3 regions of the Exiguobacterium sp. SH1S1 genome follow, and region 2 is predicted to be linked to each of the others. Evidence: predicted binding sites of a transcription regulator. Region 2 holds the regulator's gene; each other region holds the start of a gene.
The links. Region 2 encodes Rex, which represses fermentation and respiration genes when NADH is low (regulators of the CRP and FNR family bind a similar motif). Its sites were predicted from a motif close to TTGTGAAATATTTCACAA; they were not measured.
Positions count from the first base shown of each region.

Region 1 (7,467 bases), on a different contig from region 2:
TTCCACATGAGTAAATAAAAGGCTTGGCTAATGCGAGCCATGATCAGCTCTTCTTTCTCCTCGACCCGTTCGAACACCGTAATCGCTCGATCATACAACTCCAGAAGTTTTTGTTGATTTCCACTATAAAACATACTGTCCGCAAGTAATGTGTAAGCCTTCCCTTGCCATACCGAGTTCATCTCTAAGTCTAAGTAGGGTGTGAGAGCCTTTTGAACAGCTTCATCTTCCCATGAGTTAAGACTTCCTTGCATATATTCAATCTCTTCAACGATTTTTTGTAAGCCTGCCTCGCGAGGATCGACAAGTAACGACTGCACCGACACGTCCAACCGCTTGGCAATCTCGCGCAGACTGCGCATCGACATTTCGGCTTTCCCGTTCTCAATCATACTGAGCATCGATTTCGTGATGATGCCGTCTGCGAGTTGACTTTGCGTCAACTTTTTTTCTTTTCGTAACGTCTTAATCCGCTGTCCAATCATAGAGCACCTCTTAAAAGTTAAATTTAATTGAACTTATTGTTTACAAATCTCTTTTCGTCGTCTATTATAATGTTAAATCACATTGAACTTAATTGCAAAGGAGACTATGTATGACTACTTCTACCTCGAACTTGCACGTGTTGTTGCTCGGGAAATTCATGTCGTTATTCGCTTCCAGTCTATTCACGTTCGTCGCCGGATTGACGGTGCTGACAACTTCCGGTTCCGGGCTCCAGTTCGCCCTCGTCTTACTGGCCGGGACGTTGCCTCGTGTTCTATTATCACCGTTTGCCGGTGCATATGCCGACAAATTGAACCGAAAACGCGTCATCATCACGATGGAATCGGTCAACGGGCTATTGTTCTTCTTGGCCGGGGCCGCGAGCCTCATTTGGACGTTCGGCGTTCCTGCTTTCTTGATTATTACATGTCTGCTTTCTATCGTCTCCACTTTCTTGTCTGTCACGTTGACGAGTTCGATTCCACTCCTGTTCGACGAAGACGGGCTTCAACGCGCCAATTCGCTCATCCAAAGTATCATTTCCGTCTCAAGTATTGGTACGCCACTTTTAGCCGGGGCGCTGTTCAAGCTATTACCGATTTCAGCGTTCTTGTTCAGCTCATCCCTCTTGTTCCTCATTGCCGCCCTGTTCGCCTCACGTCTCACATTCCAAGCGTATGAACATGCTTCCACCGATCAATCGACGTGGGACGACGTCCGCTCCGGTTTCCGCTATTTGAAACGCCAACGCGTGCTATGGACGCTGACGATTCTTGCGGCGTTCCTCAACTTCTTCTTCGTGGCTTCGGAAGTACTGTTCCCGATTGCCGCCTTGCAACAGATCGGGGTCAGCCCGCTCCAGTTCGGCTTTTTAGAAAGTATGTTCGCAGTCGGATTTTTAGTCGCCTCTCTTGCCCACGCGCTGCCGTTCTTTAAGATCAAGTATCGTCTAGCGACGGTCCGCACATCGCTTATCGTCATGAGTTGCCTCTTTATCGGCCCGGCCGTTCCGCTCTATTTTGACTTCTCGGTCACACCCGCCATCGTCTTCCTCACCGGATTCGCTTTGTTGAGCGGTTTCTTCATCATCCGCGTCAATATTCCCATCCAACTGTTTTTGCAGACGAACACGGAACCAAGCTACCTCGGTCGTGTCATGGGCGTCCTCGAATCGCTCGCGATGGGGATCACCCCGCTCGGTTTCGTGTCGTTCGGGTTATTGAGCGAATGGATGTCGGTCACGTCACTTTATGCGATTTGCATGGTATGCCTGCTTTCGATCACGCTGTTCGCGATGCATCGCATCCGTCACGATATCGCGGCTGAAAAAGCGACGGTACTGGCTGAAGTCGAAAGCGCGCCGACACATCAATGAACGAAAAAAAGACATCGAACGTTTTTCAGTTCGATGTCTTCTCTGTTGATGGAAGGACTCGTTTCTCTAACAAGAACGGTCCGAACGGGATGACCGAAGCCATGACCGCGAGGACTAACACTTTGAAGCCCCAGTTGAAGCGCCACGCCATGTAAACCGCTGCCGCCACGTAAGCGACGAACAGGAAACCATGGGCCGCACCGACGATGCTGACGGCTAGCGGCATGCCAGCCAAATACTTAAGCGGCATTGCGATCAACAATAAGAGCAGGAATGACATCCCCTCTGTATAGCCGAGCCATTTGAATCGAGTTGCGTTCATATCCGTTCTCCTTTTTAATCGATGCTACGTTCATCGTAGCCGATAGAGGTGAAGTTTGTCACAGGAGAACGTTAGAAAGTCGTTAGGCTATTTGACGATTTGGTGAACGATGCGCAATTTTCGTTTCGACGAAGCGGCGGAGGAACAAACCATCGACGCCGATTTTGCCTGCGTTGTAGCCCGCGACGAGAATCAAGACCGATACGATCAACATCGTCGGGTTCGTGCTGACCGTCCCTGACAATAAGAACGCCATGTTCATGACGAGTCCGAAGAAAGCCGCGCTGCGTGTGAGGGCACCAAGCAAGAGACCGAGACCGACCAAGAACTCACCATACGGAATTAAGATATCGAAAAGTGCTGCGTTTGGAATCGCGAAGTTTTCAAGGAAAGCTGCCCACCATCCGGCGACCGCCGGGTGATCTCCCGTCGCGAGTGAAGCTGCGTTTTGAAGGTAACCGCCTGATCCGAAGCCGCCCGTGATTTTACCCCATCCGGCTGTGAGCCATTGATAGCCGAGCCAGATCCGTAACACCGTCAAGATGCCGGTTGCGATGTTGTGGTTTTTCCAAAACTTTGTGAACATGATAATTCCTCCTTTTGAATGGTTGAATAATGGCTTATATGTGATTACATTCACAATATATCACCCATGTTCATGTTTTCACATAGTTTGAGACAATAGTTCACGTTTCGTTCATATGTGTGTCACAGGTCAGTCACTTTTTGGAAATTGCACCAAAAAAAGCAACGTCTGCTCGAGACATTGCTTCCACTGATTTAAAGATCAACTTGTTGTGGCGGTTGGCCTTTTTTATTCATCACACGCATCGATTGCGGTGAGATTTTTAAAATGACGAGTTTTGGATCATCAGGCCCATCGAACCAGCCCTCGAGTTTCTCGTTCCACACTTTTTCTTTCATCGACTCGTCATCAGACACCGTCGTCTCTCCTAAAATCTCGAGATACGTGTCGCCGACCCCGTCCCCGTCGTAGCCGATCAAGACGTGCGTGTACGGATTGTTCTTCAACTCATCGACTTTATCCGTATCTTTCGAGGTTGCCGTATAGAGTGTCAGACCGTCATGGAAAAACGTCATGTATCGGCTGTGCGGCTTCCCTTTATATACCGTGGCCATCGTTCCGACGTTGCTTGCATCTAGAATTTGTTGTGCCGTTGTTTTAGCATCCATTTAAAAAGCCCCCTTATCATAGTCACTCGTATAATCATTCCCTTGCGGCACTTGATTAAACACGAAGACACGAAAAAACCTGCTCGCCGAAGCGAGCAGGTTATAAAATTCCTTGGAAAGGAAGATTAGATTTTTTCAACGTTAGAAGCTTGTGGGCCACGAGCTCCGTCAGTGATTTCGAAAGTTACTGCTTGGCCTTCTTCAAGTGTCTTGAAGCCGTCGCCTTGGATTGCTGAGAAGTGTACGAATACGTCGTCTCCGCCTTCCATTTCGATGAAGCCGTAACCTTTTTCTGAGTTAAACCATTTTACTTTACCTGTGTTCATAATGAACCCTCCTGAAATAAACGCTGTGCGTTCTAGTAGTGCCTTACTAGAAAAAACTGACCAAAAAAAAGCACAAAACTTGTTGGATTATCTTTCATGAAAAATAATCCCAAGCGATTGTGAATTATGTTTCCAGCTATTCTTAATTAAGCACATATGTAATATACCATGGATAAATGCTTCTGTCTACTAAATACTTCGGTTTGCTAAAAATAATTTCAAAACGGGTACATCACATGTAGTGAACGTTAGGAGGACGACTCATATGATGAATCAAATTGACCGCACGCATATCGCTGCCACCATCGCCCGTCACGCGGCCTGGTCGACAGATGAGCTATTGACGGAGACGCTCGCTTGGCATCAAGCGACGCGACACGATCATTATCCTGACCAATCGAAGTCGTACCGCTCCCACTTGCCGATGACGGAACGAATCACACCGGTGACGAGTGCACTCCCGCTCGAGGTCGTCGACGATCTCGTCCGGCCCGTCTGGATGCGTCGTCTCGACGCGGAACATTTGAATTTACTGCAGACGACACGCCATCACGTCGACGTGACCGATTACGGGGCCGTCGGGGACGGCAAGACGGACTGCACGCTCGCATTCCGGCTCGCGCTTCGGTCGAACCGCCACGTCCACGTGCCGGCCGGTGTCTATATCGTCCGTGGCGTCCGGATCCCCTCGAACTGCGTGCTCGAAGGTGCGGGACAGCAGGACACGGTATTACGCTTGGCAGACGGCATACCGAAGCATCGCCGGCTGCTGCGAAATGCGACACCGTTTTATGGGAACCATCACATCGAGGTCGCCCATCTGACGCTCGACTGGAACGTCGAGCGCCTTGGCGACGTCGATCGGACGTCGAGTGGAGACACGGCTTCGAGCGCGTTGACGTTCGCCCACGTCAAATTCGGCTGGGTCCATCACGTCACCGCCAAAGGTGCCGGGCTGCACGCGTTCGATATCACCGCCCCTCACTACCATTACCTCGGGGACGGGTTGCGTGCCAAAAAAGGCAGCCGCTACATCTGGCTCGACCGCTGCGAGGCGACGAATTATGGGGACGACGGCATCACGACGCATCATAGCGACGCCATCTACATCACGAACTGCTACTGTCATCACCCGCACGGACGTACGCACGCCCACGGCTTCTCCAATTCAAACGGCATCGAGGTCGATGACGGTTCGCGTCACGTCGTGCTCGTCAACAATATGACGGAAGGTTGTTTTGGAGGCGTCGAGGTGAAAGCCCACGGTACGTCCTCGGCCGCCCATGACGTCCATATTTTTGGGCACGTCTCGTATCGTGATAACCGGTCCTTCAATTTTCGCCACATCGGGCACCACTTAGCCGACGATCCCGAGTCGAAGACGGCGCGGTTCATCTCAGGGACGAATTTACTATCGATTGAACCGGTACGCTCGAAGCTATACGCCAAGTCGTCGCCCCGTAGCCTCGTCATATCGGCGTATCAAGACGTATTGATCCATGGCTTTACGGCAATCGGTGACCCGTCCTATGATTATACAGGACATCCAGCGCTCGCCGTCCAGTATAAGTCTCGGAACGTTCAATTAAAACGGATCGCCACAAGCGGGTTCGTTTCCAGCCGCGCCGACATCGAACTGTTCGGCGGCGACAACCGGACCGATCACGTCACAATCGAAGATGTCACGTGCCGGAATTCGGCCCCGATCTCTGTAAAGATCGGCGGACAGCTCGCTAACGTCGTGCTAAAACACATCGAAGGCGAACAAAAAAGTGGAGATGTCCTCATCTCCACGAGTAGCCCGGTCGAAGCGCACGACTTATTCGCTTATGGTTTCTCAGATCGGGTGCGAAGTGACGCTTGAGCCGACTCGACGAGCTCATTCAACCGTGCTTCGTCCAAATTGAGCGAACTGACCGTCTGTTTGGCCATCATCCGGACGATGGCTTTGTCGAGGAAGCCCATCCGCTCAAAGTCATAGCCGCTGCCGACGACTTCGACGAAGTAGGCGTGTGCTCGTAAATGTTCCCCGTACGCGCCTTCGAGCTCACGTTGCCGCTCCGCCGCGGTCGGCGTGCCGGCGCACAAGTACAATCCGAGCGGACGTTCGAGCAATTGGACTTCGTTTTGCTTCAACCAGTCGGTCAGCTCGTCTTGGACTTTCCCCATCCGGATCGATCCCCCGACGATGACGTGGTCGACCGTTGCCCAATCGACGTCTGGCTCATCGACCAAGTTTTGAACGTGGACGTTTCCGGACAACCGTGCGGCCAAAAGATGGGCGACTTTCTCGCTCGTACCATATCGTGACGTATACGCAATCAACGTCTTCATCTCGTTTCCCCCTTATTAAGTCAGAGTCTACTCTTCCTATTCCCGAATGGTTTGGAGAATACTATACGCTTGAAAAAAACTCGCCGCTTGGGCGAGTTTTTTGTCATAGTTTGTACACTTGTGCCTCGTACGGACGAAGCGTGAACGGTTCGATCGGCTCCATATTGCCGATGACACGGTCTTTGACGTCATACGGCAACGTCCGTTCTTGTGTTTCAGCTGAGAAGTTGCACAGTACGAGCCACGTCTCTCCTTCGAGCGTCCGCGTGAACGCGTAGACGGCTTCGTCTTCCGGGAGCAACAGCTCATACTTCCCGTAGACGACGACCGGATTCTGTTTCCGTAGCGCGATCAACTGACGGTAGTAATGGAAGAGTGAATTCGGATCAAGACGTGCCGCTTCCGCGTTCACGTCGACATAGTTCGGATTGACATCGATCCACGGCGTACCGGTCGTGAACCCACCTTGCGCGTCAGCCGACCACTGGACCGGCGTCCGCGAATTGTCGCGTCCGCGGGCGTGGATGCCGCGGAAAATCTCCTCGTGCGTCAACAAATCGTTCGATGTGTAATCGCGATACGCGTTGAGCGTCTCGATGTCACGGTACTTGTCGATCGAGTCGAACGCGACGTTCGTCATGCCGAACTCTTCGCCTTGATAAATGTACGGCGTCCCTTTCAACATGTGCAGGAGTGTCGCAAGCATCTTGCCAGAGACGACCCGGTACTCATCCGAATCGTTGCCGAATCGCGAGATCGCCCGCGGTTGGTCGTGGTTGCTCCAATATAGGCTGTTCCAGCCCTCTTCCTCGAGTCCTTCTTGCCAACGCGAGAAGATCGTCTTCAGCTCCGTCAGCTTCCAGTCGGTCGGATTCCACTTTCCAAAGCTGCCGTTGCCGACGTCGACGTGCTCGAAATGGAACACCATGTTGAGCTCGTCACGGTCTTCACCGGTGTATAGCTTCGCCTCGTCGACACTGACACCCGGCATCTCCCCGACCGTGATCGTATCGTACTTCGACAACACTTCACGATTCATCTCTTGCATGAACTCATGGATGCGCGGCCCGTTGAAGAAGAACGGCGTTCCGTCTCCGTAGCCCGTCCCGCGCGTCTTCCCGTCCGGATAGCTTTGGTCTTTCGAGATCATATTGATGACGTCCATCCGGAAACCGTCGACGCCTTTGTCGAGCCAGTAAGCCATCAAATCGTACACTTCGCGGCGCAGCGTCTCCGACTCCCAGTTCAAGTCGGGCTGTTTCTTACTGAACAAGTGCAGATAATATTCGTCGCTCGCTTCATCGTACGCCCACGCGCTGCCGCCAAAGAAAGCCCCCCAGTTCGTCGGTGGCTGACCGTTCTCGCCTTTTTTCCAAATGTAGTAGTCGCGGTACGGGCTGTCTTTCGAAGACCGAGACTCCATGAACCAT
Region 1 is NZ_SJUZ01000005.1:90,411-97,877, reverse strand. It holds gene EVJ23_RS10530 (helix-turn-helix domain-containing protein) at 1-485, opposite strand, end outside; gene EVJ23_RS10525 (MFS transporter) at 596-1,861, shown strand; gene EVJ23_RS10520 (DUF3817 domain-containing protein) at 1,887-2,183, opposite strand; gene EVJ23_RS10515 (DoxX family membrane protein) at 2,266-2,769, opposite strand; gene EVJ23_RS10510 (pyridoxamine 5'-phosphate oxidase family protein) at 2,964-3,377, opposite strand; gene EVJ23_RS10505 (cold-shock protein) at 3,503-3,703, opposite strand; gene EVJ23_RS10500 (glycoside hydrolase family 55 protein) at 3,969-5,567, shown strand; gene EVJ23_RS10495 (flavodoxin domain-containing protein) at 5,531-6,037, opposite strand; gene EVJ23_RS10490 (glycoside hydrolase family 13 protein) at 6,141-7,467, opposite strand, start outside.
Region 1: the regulator Rex is predicted to act here: its motif matches at 2,808-2,825, upstream of EVJ23_RS10515 (DoxX family membrane protein).

Region 2 (7,467 bases):
CCTGCGAGCAGTCCCGTGTTCGGGCGGAAACCGACACATAGAATGACGAGGTCGGCTTCGAACTCACCTTTGTCGGTGACGACGTGCGTGACGTTTCCGTCTGTGCCGCGGAACGCTTCGACCGTTTGGCTGAGCTCAAGGTCGATACCGCGTGACGTCATGTCCGCTTCGAGTTGATCCGTGAACGACTTGTCGAGGTACTTGTTCAAGATGCGGTCAGCACTGTCGATGAACGTGACGTGCTTGCCGTACACTTCGAACGCCTCGACGAGCTCGACGCCGATATAGCCGGCACCGATGACGGCGATATTTGTCGCACCCTTCGCCCGCTCGATGATGCGCTGAGCGTGACCATAGTTTTTGCAAAGTTCGATCCCAGTCATCTCGATGCCAGGCAGCGTCGGGACGATCGGCCAAGATCCTGTCGTCACGATCAAACGGTCGAACGTGTCATATACGTCTGCACCCGTCTCGAGGTTTTTGGCGTGGACCGTCTTCGCTTCCGCATCGATGTTCAACACGTCATGCTTCATGCGCATCGTCGCGCCGAGTTCTTCGAGCTCGGTCGGTGATGAGTAGAACAATTCTTCAGCGCGTTTGACGACGCCGCCGACGTGGAGGGCGATCCCACACGAGAGGAAACTGACGTTGTCGTTCCGCTCATACACGGTGATGTCGAGATTGTCGTGCTTGGCGAGTAAGCCTTTGACTGCTGCTGTTCCTGCGTGTGTACATCCGATGACTGCGATTTTCATATGGTAGTCTCTCCTTTGAGTTGTAGGCAAGTTAGTGTTTGTGACAAATATCACATTCACTTTCTGAACTTAGTGTACTATTTCACAAGAAGGTTTGACAATCCCTTTGCTCAGTTTTTCACGTAATTATGTCTAAAGTTTGACGACGGTTGTGACGACAAAAAAACCGCTCCGCGACCGGAACGGTTTTGATCATGAATTGGACGTGCGTCTCGCTTTCACCCAGTGATAGATGACGACACCGATATAGGTGACGAGCCCGATCACGTACAAACTGAAACCGATCAAACTCCAGCCCATCCCGTCCCAGCCCCGGACGAAGACGAGCCCGACCATGAACAGGACATAGCCCATCACCACGAGCGTCAACGGAAAGACGAGTCTCCGCCTGTATAGTAACTTCAAAAAAGATAGCACGACGAGTAAGAGCACCGTCGTCAACATCCCTGTGACGATGAGCGCGTCCCCGTAATATTCCCAAGCCATCGCTTCTCCCCCTGACGTGTGTTTGATTGGTTTCATCGTATCACTTTCTTGTCACATTCCCCATCTCAGAAAAAAGCCATCCGCTTCAGCGAATGGCTCCTCTATTACCGTACATAAATTGTTTTCGTCACACTCCGACCTTGCGGCGTCACGAGACGGAGCGTCAATTTCGTCCCTTTCTTTTGTGAGGCGAAACTGAGCGTCGTCGACGTAGCCGTCACCGTCTTCTTGGTGAGGACGGTCGAGCCACGTGTGAGCGTCAACGTGCCATACGCGACGTTCGAAGTCGCCTTGAGTGTCTTCGACGCACTCGACGGAATCGTTGTCATGAGTGTAGGCGTCGGACCAACAGTCACTTTCGACGTCTGCACATGGCGGAACAGTCCTCCTTGACTCGTCAAGGACAGCGTCCCGTTAATCGGCTGACGGGTGAAGCGGAGCGTCACTCGCCCGGTACTGCTTGCCTTGGCCGTAGCAAGTACTTTCGAACCGTTCTTCAACGTGACGGTACTGTTCGGAATCACGTATCCGACCCAAAGCGACTTCTCATCGTTGATTGAGAGCGTCGACAGCGATGTCTTCGGCAAATTGACCGAGACGTCACGCGACTTCGATCCGACCGCCGCTCGGACACGAATCACATCTCCCGGTTTGGCCGGGACCGTGTATCGCGTCGTCGACAGACGTTTCGCCGTGACGAGCTTATCATTCACGTAAAATCGAACAGTCGCCGTACTCGTCTTCTTGATCGTGAGCGTCGCCTCTGTCTTCGTCATCAGCGTGTCCGTCACACTGAGCGTCGGTGTGAACGCTTGGACCTTTTTCGTGAGTTGGTACGTCGCATCGCCGCTCGAGCGTGTGACGAGAATGACCTCCCCTTCTTTCAGTGGGGTGTCGAACGTGTACGGCATCGCGCGTGTTGTCGCCACATGCGTACCATTTCGATAAATGCGATAGGCCTGATCGGTACTCGATGTGACATTGATGGATTTGTCATACATCAACGGTGTCCGAGTCCACGAAAACACAGGCGGTTCCACTCTTGTCTCAACGGTTGTGAGCCGGAACGCTGAAGCGGGTGCCTCTTTTAATTTGTAGTAGACTTTTGTTCCGATGTCTACAGGCATCGTATTGAACTCTTTAATCGAAACGAGCCCGTCCTCATCTGCCTGCTCATTCAAAACTTCGTAGTATTTCCCACTGCGAATCAACACATCCACCGAGGCGTTCGGCGTCGTTTTCAACGTGACACCTGAAGTGACCGTTTTCGTCAGAACCGAGATGCCGTTCGGTGACGTGTCCTCACTCTCCTTGACCGTCTGAAGTTCGATTGGTTCGGCGTACACGCCCGACTTACTACCGATTTTCACAGTCACGCGAGATCCCGGTGTGAACCAACGCGCAGGTTGCCACGTATAGCGCCCTGATTCATCCGATTGGACCGTCGTCGATTGATAGTTCAACAATGAATCCGATGAATTCGATTGATACAAGTTTTTCGTCACGCTGACAAACACCGGCGTGTTCGGCGCCGTCTTCCCACTGATCGGACCTAATACGCCCGACGGTGGATCGAGTGTGAGGGGTACGTAATTCGACGCCCATAAATCTAAGCGTCGGTCCAAATCATTCCACTCGAAAATCATGTCATAAGAACCATTCGTCTGCAGCGTCAGTTTGTTTTGCTCCCAGACGAATGGATCGTCTTGGTAGACTAAACGGGCCTTCAACTCGGTACCCGAGACAGGTAAAACCGTCCCATCAACAAGTGTCACGTTTCCGTTCACTTCATAGGGACGACCTACTTCATAACGTGCCGTCGTTTTCGGCACGTTGACAAGCAGTTTCCATGGTGCTTTCCATAACGACTCCGGCGTATAACCTACCGTGCGGTTTTCAGAAAAGACATACCACGGTCCGTGCTGTCGGACGTCCGCGTCATCGATCGGCGCTTCTCGCCACTCATTCGTCGCCACGTTATAACTGACATAAAACGTCGTGTACATCTTTCGAATCGTGAAGTAGTATACGCCGTCTTTCCAACTTAGATTCCTTACGTCTGGCGCATATTTCTCAATCCATCGTTTCGTCGCTATATCGAATATATTGAGATGTTCCCAGTCACCGGATTTTGTGACGACCCACTGGTTCGCTCCCTTGATCAACGACGCTCCCCTCACCTGGCCCGTATATGAACCAAGCGTCTCGAGCACTTCACCCGTCACTGTCCGTTTCGTGATTTGGCCATCCACGAATGCGAGGACATTTCCGTCGTCGAGCAGTCCGTATGCTTCATACATACTCTCTTTAGTGATCGACCCGAGGATGTCCCCTGCCATCGACGTGGTGACATATTTTTTGTCGTCGGTCCATAAAACTGTTTCCGCCGACTGATTGATCGCAACGACTGCATCCAGACCGCTTCCCGGCTCAATCGGAAAGCTTGAACCTGAATCGGTATGGATATCCCATACCATCCATTGTTGCCACCCTTCCAAAATAAATCGACCGTCCCCGACTGCGTGAATGTTGTGCAAGACGGACACTCGAATCGGTAATGTATAGACTTCACCGGTCTTCACATGGACGAGCGTCTCAGGATCTCCTGAGCGCCACACATATTCACTATTTCCTACCACTTCTCCTGCCGGAATGACTTCAGGCTTGGCATAACCCTCTGCCCGAACGTCTAATCCGGGCGCTGCCACCATGACGAGCACAACGAGTATGCTCCATAACCATTTGTTCATCGTTCTCCTCATTTCTGTTTATGAATACATAACTTTCAAAAATAATCCATTTTTAATTCAACCTTCCTAATTTTAAGTTGTTTTTTCAAAATTTAATAGCCCTAAAATTAAAAAAACACCACGTCTCATGACGTAGTGTTCACTTCTCATTCATTTGCTTCATCAAATCCATCTGTTCTTTCACCATCGCCTCTTTCTCACGTCGGAGCACACCACGGTACGTCACGCGCGAGATCGATAAGCTGATCTCGTATAGGAAGAAGAGCGGCAGCGACACCATGAGGTGCGACGTCAAATCCGGCGGCGTGATGAATGCCGCGATGACGAACAAGGCGAAGTAGGCGTACTTCCGAATTTTTGAGAGGAAGTACGGCGTCACGACACCGATGCGCGTCAAGAACATCGTCACGACCGGAAGTTGGAACAACAGTCCAAACGGGATCGTCAGTTGCAACAGGAACGTGAAATAGTTCGTCGCCCCGATGATTTGCGTCAGACCGAGGTCTTGCCCGAGGTCCGTCGAGATATCGAGGACGAGCGGGAACAACCAATAATAGGCGAATGCGAGACCGATGAGGAACAAGATAAAGATGACCGGGATATAGGCGAGCGTCCATTTTCGTTCATTCGGATGCAGACCAGGTGCGACGAACGCCCACAGTTGATACAGTAGAAATGGACCCGACGCGACGAGCCCGATGACGAGCGCCAAGTTCAAGTAAATCATGAGCGGGTCCGCGACCCCAAAGGCGTTCAGCTCGAGCCCTCGTTCGACGAGGTCCGCCTGCAGATAGGCGAGCACGTATTTGACACTCGGCAAAGCGATCAGGAAGAAGGCAAAGACGACAAATGCCGACAGCATCAGTCGTCTCCGCAGCTCTGTCAAGTGATCGGACATTGCCCGTTCTTGATCAGGTTGATGGCTCATGGCTTACTGCTCTTTCTTCTCAATTTCTTTCTTGTCGGTCTCGTCGTGCTCTTTCATCATACCGTTCGTGGCATTTTTGAACTCACGGAGCGTCTGCCCCGCTGCCCGGCCGAACTCTGGCAATTTCTTCGGCCCGAAGAGGATGAGCGCGATGATGGCGATGACGAAAATACTGACGCCACCTGGGATGCCGACGACGAGTGATGATTGTAGAAATTCCATTATTGATGGACCCCCTCAGTGGATGGATAGTGTTGCATAAAGTAAATGAGCGACTGGAGTTCGATCGACAAGTCGATATGATGGACGCGGACCGTGTCCGGTACAGTCAATCGCGCCGGCGTGAAGTTCAAGATCCCTCGAACGCCGAAGCGGATTAAGTCATCGGCGACCGGCTGCGCGTAAGCAGACGGGACCGTGAGGATGGCGACATCGATCTTGTTTTGCTTCATGATCTGTTCCATCTCATCGACGTGATGAATCGGTACACCTGACATCGTCGTGCCGACTTTTGTCTCGTCCGCGTCGAACCCGACGACGATATGTGTGTTATTGTTTTTAAGGAAGTTATAGTTAACGAACGCTGTCCCGAGATGACCGACCCCGACCAAGGCGACGTTCGTAATCTCGTCTTGATTCAGCGTCTTACGGAAAAAGTCTAACAGATACTGTACGTTATAGCCATATCCCTTTTTACCGAGCGCACCGAAGTATGAGAAGTCACGGCGAATCGTTGCTGAATCGACCTTGACTGCCTCGCTCAGTTCAGCAGAAGACACACGCTGTTTCCCTGACGAATGTAGGCTTTGGATAAACCGATAGTATAGTGGCAACCGTTTGGCTGTCGCTTGCGGAATCTTTGGTTCGTTTTGACTCAACGGAAAGAGCCTCCTTTTTACGACGCGTTTCAAACGAATCTGATTTCATACACCTTGATTGTAAACGAATTCACATAAGCACTCAATGAATATACCTGAAAAGGGGAAGAAATAAAGTATACTAAACAGAGAGAAAGGGGTTTTTTCACTTGATCCTACTGCAAGTCAACAACCTATCCAAATCGTTCGGCGTCGAGCCGATTTTAGAGAATGTCAAACTAGAAATCCAAGAAGGCGAACGCGTCGCCCTCGTCGGCCGCAACGGCGCCGGCAAGTCGACGCTGTTAAAAGTCATCGCCGGCGAGTACAACTATGACTCGGGCGACATCATGAAGCCAAAAGACGTGACGATCGGCTATCTCGCCCAAGACTCGGGGTTAGAATCGAACGAGACGATGTGGAACGAGATGCTCACCGTCTTCACCGACTTGATCGAACAAGAGAAGACGCTCCGCCAGATGGAGCAAGACATGGGCTCGGAGCGCATCTTGAACGACCCGGCCGCCTACGAGCGTCTGCTCGCGGCGTATGACGAGGAGCAACACACGTTCAAAGACCGCGGCGGCTATCAGTACGAAGCGACGATCCGCTCGATCTTGCACGGGATGCGGTTTTATCCGGACGACTTCGAACGTCGGATCGATACGCTCTCAGGCGGACAGCGGACACGTCTTGCCTTAGCGAAGATGCTCCTGCAAAGCCCGGACCTGCTCATCTTGGATGAGCCGACGAACCATTTGGACATCGAGACGCTCAGCTGGCTCGAGAAATATTTGAGCGGCTATAAAGGTGCCGTCCTCATCGTCTCCCACGACCGTTACTTCCTCGACCGCGTCGTCTCTGTCGTCTACGAGCTGTCACGCAACCGCAGCCGCCGCTTCGTCGGGAACTATACGAAATTCCTCGAGCAGAAGGCCGCGCTCTACGAGCAAGAGAAGAAACAGTTCGATTCGCAACAAGAAGAGATCGCCAAGATGCAAGACTTCATCCAACGGAACATTGCCCGGGCGACGACGACGAAACGCGCCCAAAGCGTCCGCAAGCGGCTCGAGAAGATAGACCGCATGGACGTGCCGGACGGTGACGAACGAAGCGCGGTGTTGTCGTTCTCGATCAAACGTCAAAGCGGGAACGATGTGTTGAGCGGCAGCGACCTCGCCATCGGCTATGAGGAACCGATCGCACAGAACTTGCGTTTCCAACTGCAGCGCGGCGAGTCGGTCGCCCTCGTCGGCCCGAACGGGGTCGGCAAATCGACGCTCCTCAAAGTGTTGACGAAACAACAACCACCGCTCACCGGTGACATCCGTTACGGGACCGGCGTCGAGATCGGCTACTACGACCAAGAACAACAGAACTTGTCGGACGCCAACCGCGTCATCGATGAGATCTGGAACGATTGGCCGCTCATGCGCGAGCAAGAAGTCCGCAGTCTGCTCGGCCAGTTCTTGTTTAGCGGCGACGACGTCATGAAACGCGTCCAAGAACTATCCGGCGGCGAACGGGCCCGGCTGACGCTCGCCAAGCTCAAGCTCGAGCAGCCGAACTTGCTCGTCTTGGATGAGCCGACGAACCACTTGGACCTCGACTCGAAGATGATCCTCGAGAACGCGCTCGTCGACTATCCCGGGACGATCCTGTTCGTCTCCCACGACCGTTACTTCATCGAC
Region 2 is NZ_SJUZ01000015.1:1,218-8,684, forward strand. It holds gene EVJ23_RS14710 (FAD-dependent oxidoreductase) at 1-755, opposite strand, end outside; gene EVJ23_RS14715 (YesK family protein) at 948-1,277, opposite strand; gene EVJ23_RS14720 (hypothetical protein) at 1,346-3,991, opposite strand; gene tatC (twin-arginine translocase subunit TatC) at 4,131-4,919, opposite strand; gene EVJ23_RS14730 (twin-arginine translocase TatA/TatE family subunit) at 4,923-5,141, opposite strand; gene EVJ23_RS14735 (redox-sensing transcriptional repressor Rex) at 5,141-5,797, opposite strand; gene EVJ23_RS14740 (ABC-F family ATP-binding cassette domain-containing protein) at 5,947-7,467, shown strand, end outside.

Region 3 (7,467 bases), on a different contig from region 2:
TCCCAGGACCAATGAGCGCATGTCTTACGTCATAGCCGGCCCGGATCGCAGCTGATGCGTCCGAACCGTAGAACGGATAAATGTCGACTTTGAACGGAATGTCGTGGTCGCGGCAAAGCTTTGTGAACTGACGACGCAACTCGAGATCGTACGGTCCTGAAGAATCTTTGGCACAGATCGATACCGTGTACTCGTCCGAGTGTTGCCCGTCCCCGAGCGCCCCCATATCAACTGCGATGTACTCGTCAACTTCGTCCGGGATCCCTGCGTTCCCGCCAAAACCGACCTCTTCATAGTTCGAAATTAAATAGTAGACCGTATGTGGCAAGTCCGCTTTGACCAAGTCACGCGCCAAATCGAGCAGGATGGCGACCGACGCCTTGTCGTCAAGATGACGCGATTTAATATAACCCGTCTCCGTCTGTTTGAAACGGGGATCGAACGAGACGAAGTCCCCGACTTCGATTCCTAACGCTCGGACGTCGTCCGCCGTATGAACGTCGGCATCGAGACGTACTTCAATGTTCGCCGCCGTCCGCTCGGCACTGTTCGTGTCTTTATAGACGTGCACACTCGATTGATGGACGAGGATCGTCCCGTCCAATGCCTCGCCCGCTTCGCGATGGACGAGACAGTTCTCACCTTCGATCGCGGTCCAAGCGTAACCGCCGACTTGCGTCAGCCGCAAGCGTCCGCTCGGCAACACTTCCTTCACCATCGCACCGAGCGTATCGACGTGGGCGGTCAAAAGACGGGCCGGCCCGCTTTGTCCAGGAAACTTGGCCAACAATGCACCTTTTCTCAACCGGCTCGTCTCAACCCCGAGGTCCGTGAGCTCACGTTCGACGTAACTGACTGCTTCGTGCGTCATTCCAGAAGGACTCGGGATCTCTACTAATCGTTTTAACGTATCAATCATGTTGTTACTCCTTTGTCATCGATGATATCCGAGCCAGTATAGTGTCCCGGTCAATAAAACTGCTAGCGCCGTGAACAACAGGCGCCATTTTTTTGTCGTTTCATCAGGTAATCCGACCACGCCCGCCATCAAAAATCCACCGATGAGGCCCCCGGCATGGGCCGAGTGGTCCAAGCTGGCACCGAGGACGAAGGCGAGCCCTACGTTTAATCCTAACATAATAAACAGCGGTGGGCCGAGCGTCTTCATGAACAGCGAGCGGTCACGCAGTCCGAAATAGAGCAGTGCGCCGACGAGACCGAACAATGCGCCGGACGCCCCGGCCGAAATCGCCTCACTGAACGCGTAGGAGGCGGTCGACGCGATGACGCCCGCCAACAGATAGATCGTCAAGAACCTCGGTGACCCATACATGCGTTCGACGAGCGGGCCGAGCGACCAGAGCGCGAACATGTTGATCGCAAAATGAAACCAGCCGATATGAAGGAACATCGGTGTGACGAGGCGCCACCATTCGCCATCGTCGATGAGCGGATTGACTTTGGCGCCGAATCGGATGAGCGTGTTCGGATCGAGCGTCGAGCCGAGCGATTCGGCGAGCCACATGACGACAAACGTCAACATCATGAGCGCATAGACGAGTTGCGGTTCACCGAATGAGAATCGCTTCTTCAGTTCGGCTTTTCGCTGTTTATCGAGTGCGAGCGCGAGCGACCGAAACCGGGTCTCATCTTGTTCATCGCCACACGCGTGCCTGTCGAGTCTCACCTTGGCCGCGACTTGGAACGACAACGTCTCAAGTCGCTCCTCATCGACGAGAGGGTCGCCGTATATATGAACGTGAAGCTTCGCACGCCCGAGTCGTGCGAGTCGGAACGAGCTCATGACCGCCTCGATCTCGATCGCGACATGGTTTGCCCACGCCTTATCCGTCTTTATGTACAGGTGATAGAGGTCTCCAGCTTTCGTGTCGAACAATAGCAGCGCGCGCGAAGGCTCGAGTATACCTTCGACCCGACCGCCCGCCTCGACCGCATGGTAAATGTCTTCCCAAAAACATCCCGGTTGCGTCAACTGAATCCCCTCCTTTCCTTCTGTCTTAATTGTAATCCAATTCGATCATGACGACAAAAGTTGGCGCTTTCTGAATCTGTCCGGCGTCCGTACCAACACATAAAAAACGTAGCCGGCATACGCCGACTACGTCTATATCGCGAATATATTATAAAACAGGTTGCATCGTTTTCAACAACACGTCTGCCGAATGGAGCATTTTCTGCTTCTCTTCTTCTGATAATTCGATTTCGACGACTTGACGCACGCCTTGGCGGTTGATGATTGCCGGCACACCGATATGAATATCGTTCAAGCCGTACTCTCCGTCCAAGTAGGCACCGACCGTGAGTAGCGTGTTCTCGTTACGGAGCACCGCTTTGACGAGACGAAGCAAGCCGAGACCGATCGCATAGTACGTCGCGCCTTTACGTTCGATGATGTGGTACGCAGCGTCACGAACGTTGACGTAGATGTCTTCAAGGTCTTCCCACGTATACTCGTCGTTCTCTTCGAGCAACTGTTCGACCGATTTGCCGTAAATCCGGGCGTTGCTCCACGCCGCGAACTCGGTATCGCCATGCTCACCCATGATGTAAGCGTGGCAGTTGCGCGGATCGACGTTGAAGTAATCACCTAGCATGTAGCGGAGGCGTGACGTATCGAGTACAGTCCCTGAACCGAAGACGCGATGTTTCGGAAGACCCGAGTATTTCCAAGCCAAGTGTGTCATGATATCGACCGGGTTTGATGCGAGGATGATGATACCGTCGAAGCCAGAAGCCATGATTTCAGTGATCATCGATTTCATGATTTTCGCATTTTTCTCAACGAGGTCGAGACGTGTCTCACCTGGTTTTTGAGGAGCGCCAGCCGTGATGACGACGATATCTGCAGCACCGCAGTCCGTGTAATCTCCAGCCCAGACGCGCATCGGTGACGAAGCGAACGAGACGCCGTGGTTCAAGTCCATCGCTTCGCCTTCTGCCTTCGCCTTGTTGATATCGATGATGACGAGTTCTTCACATAGGCTCGCTGTCGTCAATTGATACGCGAAGCTTGCACCGACCGCTCCGGCCCCGACGAGAGCGACCCGTGTTACTTTTGCATGATTTAATGTTTCCATGTTGTTTTTCCACCCTTCAAACAATCTGTTTCATGTTTTTGTTTTGTCTGTTACACCTAGATTGTAACATCATTCACAAACAGTCAATACAAGAGAAACCGTTTTCAGTTTGGCAATATTGTGACAAAATTCACATTCGTTTGAAACATCCTCATTCTCTGTACTACCCTTAGGCGAAAACAAGAAAACCAATCGCTGCCGCGGAGGCGATCGCCAAGAAATTAACGGCGTCGTTGCCGAGAAAGCGCCATCCAGATACATAGTCGGTCGCTTCACCGTGATGCAGCTTTTTCTCCGTCAGTTTTCGGCACGTCCGACAGCGATACTTACGTTGCACGGTCGCACCGAGCAACGTATCGACGACGCTGCCGCTCAGACCGAGCGCAATCAATAGAAATAGCGTGCCCATCGTTATGTTTAAGAACGGGAGCGATGCCAAGACGATGATCGTCGCGCCGGCGACGGACATGAGCGTACCGAACGGTGACACCCCACCGCTCGTCCCCGGTTCAACTTCACGCAATGTCAAAATAGAGCGCGGTCGGCGCGATGCGAGGACGCCGAACTCCGACCCCCACGTGTCACTCGTCGCCGCCGCGATTGAAACGACGTAAGCGAATAGCCACGCCTCGTTCGAAGTCATCGCCATTCCGACGGCGGTGAGCATAGCGATTCCTCCGTTCGCAAGCACTTGCACGAAGTCACGCGGTCCGGATTTTTCGACGATGTCATCGACCGACGCCTTGTCGCGGGCGCGATATTTTGAAGCGAGCGAGGACGTCGAAAAGAACACACCGAGCAAGTACAGCCCGAACCAGCCAAAACCAAACCCGATGACCGTCCCTGTCACGATCGTCAAGATCGCCCCAGAGAACGTCAACGACCGGAGACGATATCCGGCCAGTGCAACTAGACAAGTTACGAGGACGATTGAGAGCATCGAATCATTTCCCTTTCTGTCACGATCAGTTCGACAGGTATGTCGTGTGGTTCGATCGGTATTTCGTCGAGCACTTGTACGTCGTAGGCGAGCGCGATTGTCGCACCGCGATATGTCGCTAAGAAACGGTCGTAATAACCCCCGCCCCAACCGATCCGATATCCAGAACGGTCAAAGACACGGCCTGGGACGATACAGACATCGATGTCGAGGTCGGTTTCCGCGGTCGTCGGCTCGAGAATACCCATTACCCCCGGCTCGAGGTCGCTGAACGTCCTGATTTCGTGGAACGTGAGCCCCTGTTTCGTTACTTTCGGCACCAACACCGATTTTCCTGCTTTTAAAGCTGTATCGATGAGCGGACGCGTATTCACTTCAAGGTCGAGTGACAATGTGAGTGCGACCGTATACGCTTGTTGCCACTCAGGGAGCGACGCCACGGTATGTAGGATCGCTTCATCACGCCCGTCACGATCGGTGAGCACGCGAATATTCACATGAACCGCTTTTCGGAGCTCTTGTTTAGCTGTCATTTGTTATTCCTCCTATCGAAAAAAAAGGCCGCCACATGAGTGACGGCCGGTCTCAATTATTTCACTTCGCGGTAAAGCGTGTGACGACGGAGACGTGGGTTGTATTTGCGCAATTCGAGGCGCTCTGGGTTGTTACGTTTGTTTTTCTTCGTGATGTACGTGCGATCGCCTGTTTCTGTGCAAGCTAGTGTGATTTTAACGCGCATATCTTTCACTCCCATCTTACTAATGTTGTATCAAGTGCTTTTGCTTTACAGTCTAAGCATACTCAATTATCCTACCAAGTTTTTTTTGAAAAAGCAAGGTTATTTCACGTTCTTTTTCAAACGTTTCTGCCCGTACGGTGACGCGTCGAGCGGTAGGCACGTTTTTACGTTATCGCCGATCACATACCGCGTCGCGAGCTCCTCGATCGAGAGCTGTTCACCGACATAAACCGTATCAGCTTCCGAGAGGACGCCGTTCTCAATGCGATGGATCGCATCGAACAGGCCACCGTGCCCGTGCGGGTTGCGGGTCGTTTCAAATGACAACATAGTTGAGTATAACGGAACATCTAGTGACTTCGCAAGTGAACGTGCCGCTGGAATCGTCATCCAATCAAAATGATGGACCGCTTTGAAGTTGACCATCGTCTGTAACTGTTGGACGAGTTTCACGTAGGCGACGTTCTGAGCAGCGATTTGGTTCATGACATGCTCTAGAAACGGACTCGTGAGTGGGACCCGGTACACGTGCACGCGATTGTGGCGCTCATATTCAGGCAATCCTTCACTGTGCGGCGTGAGGACGTAAACGGTCTCCCCGTCAGCCGCTCGTGCCTCGACTTCAGCGACGACGCGGTGACCGAGGTCGCCCACTATATTGCCTGTATATTCTGGCGTGAGGACGAGAATGACCTCACCTTCTTCGCCACGCTCCTGCGTCACATAATAGTCGTGTGGAGATAGGAACGTATCGATATCAATATCCACGTCGTCTAAGAACGGATAGACCGTGTAGTGCTCGTCTAGCAAGCGATCCGATAGCTTGCCTTCGTAGAGCGCCGTCTCGAGTTCGGCAAACAGGCGGGTATGTTCGCGGAAACGTTCGGCGGCGTATTGCGCCGTCGTCTGGCCGTCCAAGATAAACGCCCAATCGCTCGAGACTGAGAGCACATAATGACGAATGAGCTGTCTCAAAGCCCGGTCGGCGAGTGGCGAGGTGTTCCGATAGTCGGCCACGTCTTTGACGAGTTGCGTCTCCATCGTGTGCAAATGTCTGAGCATCCATTCGTTGCGTTCGTTGATCCACACATCGCCGTAACCTTTCCGGCCCCACGTGTTCATCGAAACTTGTACTGTTTGCAGGTCTTGGAAATGACGCTCGAGGAAGAGTGCCGGCGTGATCGTCTCAATCCCGTATGCCTCTAGTCGCTCTGCGACTTGCCCTAAAAATTCAGGGCCCTCAAACCACCAATGGCCGAACAGTTCGGCGTCAAACGGTGCCGTGACGAGGAACGGCGGGAACGTTTGTCCACCGTGCGCTTCTAAATGCGCCGCGAGCGTCTCCGCGAAATCGGTCGCGTGATTATCGATTTGATGTTCGGCCCATCCGCGGACGTAAAAGTCTTTTTCGTCGCTGTCGCCCGTGATGCGATGCATCTTCAGACCTGTGTCGAAGCGGATGCCCTCTGGATGCATGAACGCTTGAATGTATTCCCAGTCCCGGTCGTAGGCGAGATCGCGATAAAACTCGCGATAGTCCGGATGCCCCGGATAACCGATCATCGAACTCCAAATCTTCCCGGAGATGATTTGATCACGTGGGAATAAAGCGACTCCGTGCGGCGAATAGACAGGCGCACCGATGCCTTTGTCCGGCGTCGGGTCGGCTTCGAGCAACGCGTGCTCATCGACGAACGTGTAGCGAATCCCTTCCTCATAGAGGATGCGGTCGACTCCTGGCGTATACGCACATTCCGGTAACCAAATGCCGGTCGGACGGAAGCCGTAATGCCGCTCGAAGCAGTTCAATCCAGTCCGAATCTCGGCCCGTGCCGCCTGATCGGTGAACAGATGCGGGTTGAAACCGTGTGTCGCCGTACATGTGACCATATCGATGAAGCCTTGCTCACGATATGTACGGAACGCATGGTTCAAATTTTTCTCCCAATGGAGGAACGTGTTCTTCAAGTCTTGATAACGGCGTTCGTAAAAATGAAGCGTCTCGACTTCTTGTTCGCTCCGACCCTCAGCCAGTTCGATTGAGATCAGTTCAAGCATCTCATCTAAATGCCCGAGATAGCGATCTTGGACGAGTGGGTCGGCGAGCATTTCGATGACGGGCGGAGAGATACTGACCGTCCAATGCAGGGGCCGTTGAAGTCGATCGACTTGCCACAGAATCGGGATGTATGTCTCGGAGATGGCTTCATATACCCAGCGTTCTTCTAGCCGGTGTTTCTCTTCATGCCTCACGTACGGAAGATGGGCATGTAGGACGAGTGAAAAATAACCTGGTTTCATAGTGTGTCCTCCTCAGCGTACGCAGCGGTATGCAGAATATTTTGGTAACGTATCGAGTAGTTCTGGTGACTCGACTTCACCGAATTGCCAACGTCTGACCGGCTCGGCAAAACGTCCGACTCCTGCCGGTTCGTTCCGCGGCGTATCAATCGGCATCGAGGCGACGAGCGGAAGAAATTCGCCTTCCATCGTCCGAATCCCGAATTCGAAGACGTACGTCGTGTTCGGGTCGAGCGGACGGACGAACCAGCTGTTCGTCATTTCCGGCAACTCGAACGTATAAGACCGGTTCGCATGACCAGATGTGTAATCGAGCAGGGTGATGTCTAAGATGCGGAACGCCTTCGGCAAATCTTCCCACGGGCGCATGAACTGCATCGTCAGCGTCT
Region 3 is NZ_SJUZ01000001.1:232,036-239,502, forward strand. It holds gene EVJ23_RS01270 (M42 family metallopeptidase) at 1-919, opposite strand, end outside; gene EVJ23_RS01275 (rhomboid family intramembrane serine protease) at 935-1,993, opposite strand; gene EVJ23_RS01280 (L-lactate dehydrogenase) at 2,142-3,098, opposite strand; gene EVJ23_RS01285 (DUF92 domain-containing protein) at 3,268-4,038, opposite strand; gene EVJ23_RS01290 (5-formyltetrahydrofolate cyclo-ligase) at 4,017-4,571, opposite strand; gene rpmG (50S ribosomal protein L33) at 4,628-4,792, opposite strand; gene EVJ23_RS01300 (1,4-alpha-glucan branching protein domain-containing protein) at 4,877-7,078, opposite strand; gene EVJ23_RS01305 (DUF4912 domain-containing protein) at 7,091-7,467, opposite strand, start outside.
Region 3: the regulator Rex is predicted to act here: its motif matches at 3,217-3,234, upstream of EVJ23_RS01280 (L-lactate dehydrogenase).